DNA from 2 places in the Thioclava sp. F34-6 genome. Region 2 is predicted to be linked to the other one. Evidence: riboswitches for the same ligand, from Rfam matches in the RefSeq annotation. Region 2 holds a riboswitch; the other holds the start of a gene.
What was found. A riboswitch is a leader RNA that binds a small molecule or an ion and turns the genes downstream of it on or off. The one in region 2 is predicted to bind cobalamin.

Region 1: another riboswitch for cobalamin. It lies ahead of B6V72_RS00640 (TonB-dependent receptor); the one in region 2 lies ahead of B6V72_RS11490 (hypothetical protein).

What each region holds. Positions count from the first base shown of each region.
Region 1 covers NZ_NBOA01000001.1:141,084-144,492, forward strand. The annotation lists gene B6V72_RS00635 (DUF475 domain-containing protein) at 1-870, shown strand, start outside; cobalamin riboswitch at 900-1,094, shown strand; gene B6V72_RS00640 (TonB-dependent receptor) at 1,232-3,175, shown strand; gene B6V72_RS00645 (ABC transporter substrate-binding protein) at 3,279-3,409, shown strand, end outside.
Region 2 covers NZ_NBOA01000005.1:52,168-55,576, forward strand. The annotation lists gene ppsA (phosphoenolpyruvate synthase) at 1-1,070, opposite strand, end outside; cobalamin riboswitch at 1,219-1,422, shown strand; gene B6V72_RS11490 (hypothetical protein) at 1,546-1,851, shown strand; gene B6V72_RS11495 (homocysteine S-methyltransferase family protein) at 1,982-3,031, shown strand; cobalamin riboswitch at 3,109-3,304, shown strand; gene nrdH (glutaredoxin-like protein NrdH) at 3,401-3,409, shown strand, end outside.

The DNA of each region.
Region 1 (3,409 bases), on a different contig from region 2:
GTCAACGCCAACAAGCTGCACCAGATGACGCCGAAATGGCAGCGTCGTTTCCTGACATGGGGTATCCTGATCGCGGTGTTCGGGATGCGTATCCTCTTCCCGCTTCTGATCGTCGTGATCGCCGCCGGCATCGGACCGTGGGACGCGGTTCTTCTGGCTGCGAAACACCCGGCCGAATATGCCGAGATCATCGAGGACGCGCATCTGTCGATCGCGGGCTTCGGTGGCGCCTTCCTGATGATGGTCGCGCTCACCTATTTCATCGACGAGGGCAAGGAGGTCGACTGGATCCGCGCGCTGGAGCGCCGGTTGCGGGCGCTCGCGTCGATCCGAGGTCTGGAGATCGGCTTCGTGCTGGTCGTCGTTCTGCTTTTCACCTGGATTCTGCCGGAGGGGCGCGAGGACGAGTTCCTCTTCGCCTCCATCTGCGGCCTTGCGACCTTTCTCGGCGTCGAGGTGCTCAGCCACGTGCTCGACCGGACGAATATCGCCGCCGAGACGGCCAAGGCGGGCCTCGGCGCGTTTCTCTATCTCGAAGTGCTCGATGCGTCCTTCAGTTTCGACGGGGTGATCGGGGCCTTCGCGCTGACCCAGAACCTGTTCCTGATCGCGATCGGTCTGGGGATCGGTGCGATGTATGTGCGCTCGATGACCCTGATGCTGGTGGAGCGCAACACGCTCAGCGAATTCCGCTATCTCGAGAACGGCGCCTTCTGGTCGATCCTGATCCTCTCCGTCGTCATGTTCGCGCAGACGCTGGTGGAAGTGCCCGAGGTGATCACCGGCCTGATCGGGGCCGGGCTGATCGGTCTCGCGCTGCTATCCTCGATCCGGTTCAACCGACGCTGCCGGCGCGCCGTGGAAAGCTGAAATATTCTTGACTCAGTGCGGCGCGCGCGGCACAGCAGGGGCACTTCGGTTCCGCGAAAGCGGATGAAAAGGGAACCCGGTGCGATGCGTGCATTCATTCCGGGGCTGCCCCCGCAACTGTGAGCGGCGAGTGACGGCTGACTGAGCCACTGGGGAGACCCGGGAAGGCCAGCCGGAACCAGGACCCGCGAGCCAGGAGACCTGCCGAGGCGCTCATCCTTTCTGCCTGTGCGGGGCGCGCAGCGGAGGCGGTCTTCCGTCAGTGGTGACATTTTTCACCGTCGGCGGAAATTCCAAATTTCCAAAGACTTGCAATACGAAGTTCACGCGACCGCAGAGTCGCGGCACGAGGGAATTGGATATGATCCGCACCCGTTTGACCGTGGGCCTGATGCTCACCACAGCGCTGGCAGGCCCCGCGCTCGCGCAAGATGCGCAACCTTACCAACTCGATGAGATCGTGATCTATCACGGCGCGCTCGAGCCACGCGCGGCTGATAAGACCGCACAGGCGGTCACCGTGCTGTCCCGTCGAGATTTAGAGCGCTCCGGCGAGACCCGGCTTGCGAACATCTTCGCGATGACGCCAGGTGTCAGCATACTCTCGCGCGGTCCGATCGGGGCCCAGACCGGTCTCTCGATCCGAGGCGTGTCGCAGAACTACGTCAAGGTACAGGTGGACGGCATTGATGTCTCGGACCCGTCGGGACCGCAGACCGCCTTCGACTTCGGCCGGCTCAATGCGGTGAATTACGATCGGGTCGAGATCATGCGAGGCTCGCAATCGGCGGTCTACGGTGGGCAGGCTGTCGGGGGCGTCATCAACCTCGATACCCCGCGGCCGACGCGGGAAGGTTTCAGCCAAGGCTACACGCTTGAGGTAGGATCGCGCGCCACTGTGAACGCCGCATACAATCTCGGGTGGAAGCAAGGCGAGGACGAGTTGTCGATGCAGCTCTCGAAGATTCGCACCAGTGGTTACTCGGTGGCCGACAAAGCCGATGGGAACAGCGAGGCGGATGGCTACCATGCGGAGCGTCTTTCGGCGCGCGGTCAGACTAGGCTCGAGAACGGCGTATTGATCGGTTTCGCGGGGTTCGCGCAGAATTCCTACGGCGAGCTTGACCCGCAATATGTTTATGAGAGCCCGGCGCAACCCTCAGTTCCACTTGCCGACGGTGTCAGTCCCGACGATTTTGGCGATTCGAAGCAACGCGCCTTGCGACTGTTTGCGCAATTCGACGCTGCCGGCTGGAGCCACGAACTCGATGCGAGCTATTTCGAGATAGACCGGCGGAGCTACAGCCACTGGATCGGAGCCGATTATGACCCGGTCACCTATGGCGTGAGTGGAAGCAGTGATAAATATTCTGACTACACTTATTCGGGCTCCCGCCGAACCGCATCTTGGACGGCGGCGCGAGACCTCGAGATCGGGCACCTCAGCCTAGGTCTGGATTACCGGTATGAGAGCTTCCGGCAGGGGGGCTACAGCTCTTACGGCCCCGTCAGTGCAGGTGCGTCCCGTAAGACCACGGGGATTTTCGGAGAATATGACGTGACGCTCGCGCCCGGTGCCGATCTCGTTGCCTCTTTGCGCCATGACGACAATTCAGCCTTTGGTGGCTTCACCACGGGACGGCTCGGACTGACCTGGAAACTTGCGAACGACCTCTTGCTGCGCAGCTCGGTGGGCACCGGCTATCGTGCTCCCTCGGGTTACGAGCTCTACGGGCCCTTCGGGACGTCAACGCTCCATCCGGAGAAATCGATCAGCTACGATCTGGGGCTGCAGAAGGACTGGGACGACACCTCCCTGCGCGCTACCCTTTTCCGCGTCGAAACACGCGACCTAATTATCTACAATGGTTCGAACTACGTGCAGACTTCAGGCAAGACCGTACGTCAAGGGCTCGAGCTGGAGGCTAAGGGCGCGCTCTCGTCGCGGCTCGATTACACGCTCTCCTACACTTATATTGATACGCAAAACCCGAACAACCTCGGCTATGGGTCAAGCTGGAGCCAGACCTACGGTCGCCACAACCTGTCCGCGTCGCTCGATGCGAAGCTGACCGATCGGCTCAGCGGCAGCTTCGGGGCGAAGCTCGTGGCCGACCGCGCGCCGATCAATGGCACTCCGATGGGGGATTATACTCTCGCCAATGCCAAGTTGAGCTACGACCTCGGCGCGGGCAAGGAGGTCTATCTCCGCGTGGACAACCTCTTCGACGAGCAATACCAGCAATTCCCCGGCTACGGCACCTCGGGTCGCGCCGCCTATGTGGGGCTGCGTGCGCGGTTCTGATCTGAAAGGGGCGGTTTGCGCCGCCCTTTTCGCCGCCTTGGCGGCGACCTCATCCGCATGGGCGGAAGAGCCTGCGGGAGATGTGCCGCGGCGGGTCGTCTCCATGAACCTCTGCACCGATCAGCTGGCGCTGGCGCTGGCCGATCCGTCGCAGATCGTCTCGGTCAGCCATTTCGCGACCGACCCGTCGATGTCGGTGCGCTGGAAACAGGCTGAAGACCTGTCCGTAAACTT
Region 2 (3,409 bases):
GGACCATGCGCGCCGATCGTGTAGCGCCGCAAAGACCCGGCGGACACTCGCGACTGAACCGTCTCGGGGCGCGCCTGCACGATGTAAAGCTTGCCCGTGACGCCGTCCTTGGCCCATTCCATGTCCATCGGCTGCCCGTAATGCGCTTCGATGGTCGCCGCTTGCTGCGCGAGGTCGAGCACCTCGTCATCCGACAGGACGAACCTCCCGCGCTCGGCTTTCGAGGTCGGCACGTTGCGCACCGGGTTCGGAGCGTCCGGCCCGGCATAGATCATCTTGATCTCTTTCGCGCCGAGCTTCCTCTCGATGATCGGTTTGATCCCCGTCTTACCGAGGAACGGCTTGTAGACCTGAAACTCGTCCGGCGTCACCGCGCCCTGCACGACGTTTTCGCCCAAGCCCCAGGCCGCGCTGATCAGCACGACCTTGTCGAAGCCGGTTTCGGTGTCGATCGAGAACATCACCCCTGACCCGCCGATATCCGAGCGCACCATCTGCTGAACGCCCACGGAGAGCGCGACATCGAGGTGATTGAACCCTCTGAGCTTGCGATAGGTGATCGCGCGGTCGGTAAAGAGCGAGGCATAGCACTTGCGGCAGGCGGTCAGAAGCTCCTCCTCGCCCGAGACGTTGAGATAGGTCTCCTGCTGACCGGCGAAGCTGGCATCGGGAAGGTCTTCGGCCGTCGCGCTCGAGCGCACGGCGACGGAGACCTCGGGCACCCCTGCCCGCTTGGACAGATCGCGATACGCCTCCCGGATTGCGGCTTCGGTCGAGGCAGGCCAATCGCCTGCCACGATCGTGTCGCGAATGCTTTGCCCCGCGACATGAAGGGTGATCTTGTCCGCATCGTAATCCGCAAGATAGCCCGCGATGGCCTCTGTCAGCTTGTTTTCATCGAGAAACATCCGATAGGCGTCGGCGGTGGTGGCGAAGCCCGGCGGGACCTGAATACCCTTGGCGCCCAACTCCTGCACCATCTCGCCAAGCGAAGAGTTCTTGCCGCCCACAAGCGCGACATCCTCGCGGCGTAAGCTGTCGAAAGGAATGACTTCTTTCTTCGTCGTCATGGGCTCGCCTCTCCTGTTTGCACTTGCGGGCACTCTATCCGAGGCGCGCATCGGGGCCTTGATCTCTGTCAACGCGGAGCCTTTCGGACGGGGCTCTGCCCGCGTACCCTCCGCCGCCCAATCCGGTCTGGACAGCGAGAGATTTTCCTGCGATCAAATCCGGGATGGTGTCCGGCCCCAAAGGGTCGGCTGAAAAGGGAACACGGTGCGGGCGAGGCCCAACTCCGTGACTGCCCCCGCAACTGTAAGCGGCGAGCGCCACCGAAAACGCCACTGACCTGCAAAGGTTGGGAAGGTCCGGTGAAGCCACGACCCGCGAGTCAGGAGACCTGCCATCTCGGATGCGCCGCCGCGCATCTCGGTCACCTTAAACCCGGGCGGGGTGCCCTGGGACGGAGAGTCGAGTGATGGACCAGATCGGACCTCGCATATCGCCGTGCCGCGACCAATCCCGCCCTTTTGCGCGGAGGGCGCGATGCTTTTGGAACGAACGCTTTCACTCTTACAACTCGATATAGGACCGATCTCGCCGCTGCGGGCGCGTGAGCTGGGCACGCTGGGCTACATGGAATGGCTTGGCACGCTGCCGGGCGACATGCCCTATGCGAAGGCGGCGATCGTCGCCCATATGCAGGCCTATCCGCACTCCCTGATCTCACCAGCGGCGGAGGTGTTCTGCGAGCTGTTGCTGGAGTCGCTGACCCCGCAGCCTTTCGCCTTGCCGATCGAGATGCCCCCGCCGGTGCGGCGCGGCGGCGCACGCGCGCGGCGCGGCCTCTAACCCGTTCTTCGTCTTGCGGTCGCATTCAGCGGCCCGGCCGAGGACCATTGCAGCAGGGAACGGCACTCCGTCTCCTGTGAGGCTCGGCTCTGTCCAACGATGGTCATGGATGAACTGAGAGGATCTCTCCATGAATGACAACAAACTGACCCGCCTGCTCGACGCGCGCCCGGTAATCTGCGCCGAGGGCTTTCTGTTCGAACTGGAACGGCGCGGCTATCTGACCGCCGGGGAATTCGTGCCCGAGGTGGCGCTCGAATACCCGCAGGCGCTGCGCAATCTGCATGTCGATTTCCAGCGCGCCGGAAGCGATATCGTCGAGGCCTTCACCTATAACGGCCACCGCGAGAAGATGCGCGTGATCGGCAAGGAAGACCTGCTGGAGCCGCTCAACCGCGCGGCGCTGAAGATCGCCCGCGAGGTCGCCAATGCCAAGACCGGAAACCTGATGGCGGGCAATATCTCGAACACGAATATCTGGGACCCGGCCGATCCGGCGCGGCAGGCCGAGGTGCGCGCGATGTTCGACGAGATGGTCGGCTGGGCGGTCGAGGAAGGCGCGGATATTCTCATCGGCGAGACCTTTTACTACGCGGGCGAGGCGCTATGCGCGCTCGAGGCCGCGAAGGCGTCGGGGCTGCCGGTGGTGCTGACGCTGGCACCGATGGCGGCCAACGAGATGATGGACGGGGTCGGCATCGTCGAGACCTGCCAGAAACTTGAACAGGCGGGCGCCGATGTCGTCGGGCTGAACTGCTTCCGCGGGCCGCAGACGATGATGCCGTGGCTGCGCAAGGTGCGCGCGGCGGTGAGCTGCCATGTCGGCGCCCTGCCCGTGCCCTACCGGACCACGAAAGAGGAGCCCACCTTCTTCAACCTCTCCGATCACAACGGCTGCACCTGCCCCTCGCCGCATGGCCGGACCTTCCCGACCGCGCTCGATCCGTTGGCCTGCAACCGCTACGAGATCGGCGCCTTCGCGCGTGAGGCGCAGGCGATCGGGGTGAATTATCTCGGCGTGTGCTGCGGGGCGAGCCCGATGCATATCCGCGAAATGGCCGAGGCCGTGGGTCGCGAGACCGAGGCCAGCCGCTTCTCGGAGCGCATGGAGAACCACTTCATGTATGGCCAGAACGACCGCCTCCCGGCGCATATCCGGGCGCTCGGCGACGGGGCCTGAGGCAAGACACGCTCCTGTCACGCGAGAGTTTCGCGCGGCAGGGCAATCTATATATTGACACCACTACACCATGCATCCCAATATGATGTTGCTTTGGTTCCTGCGAGTCACTCCGCAGGCGAAGAGGGAAGCCGGTGAGATTCCGGCGCTGCCCCCGCAACTGTAAGCGGCGAGCCTGATGTCCGAATGTCACTGGTGCGATGCGCCGGGAAGACGGACCGAGAGGCGCTCGAGCCGCGAGCCAGGAGACCTGCCAGAGCACATAGACGACGACCGCGGCGGAGGGCCCGGGCGCGTGGCTATGTGCTGCGGCACCCTGCCCACGAGCCTTGTCCCGCGCTGCCGACAGCCAACAAAGGGACAGGACACATGACCATC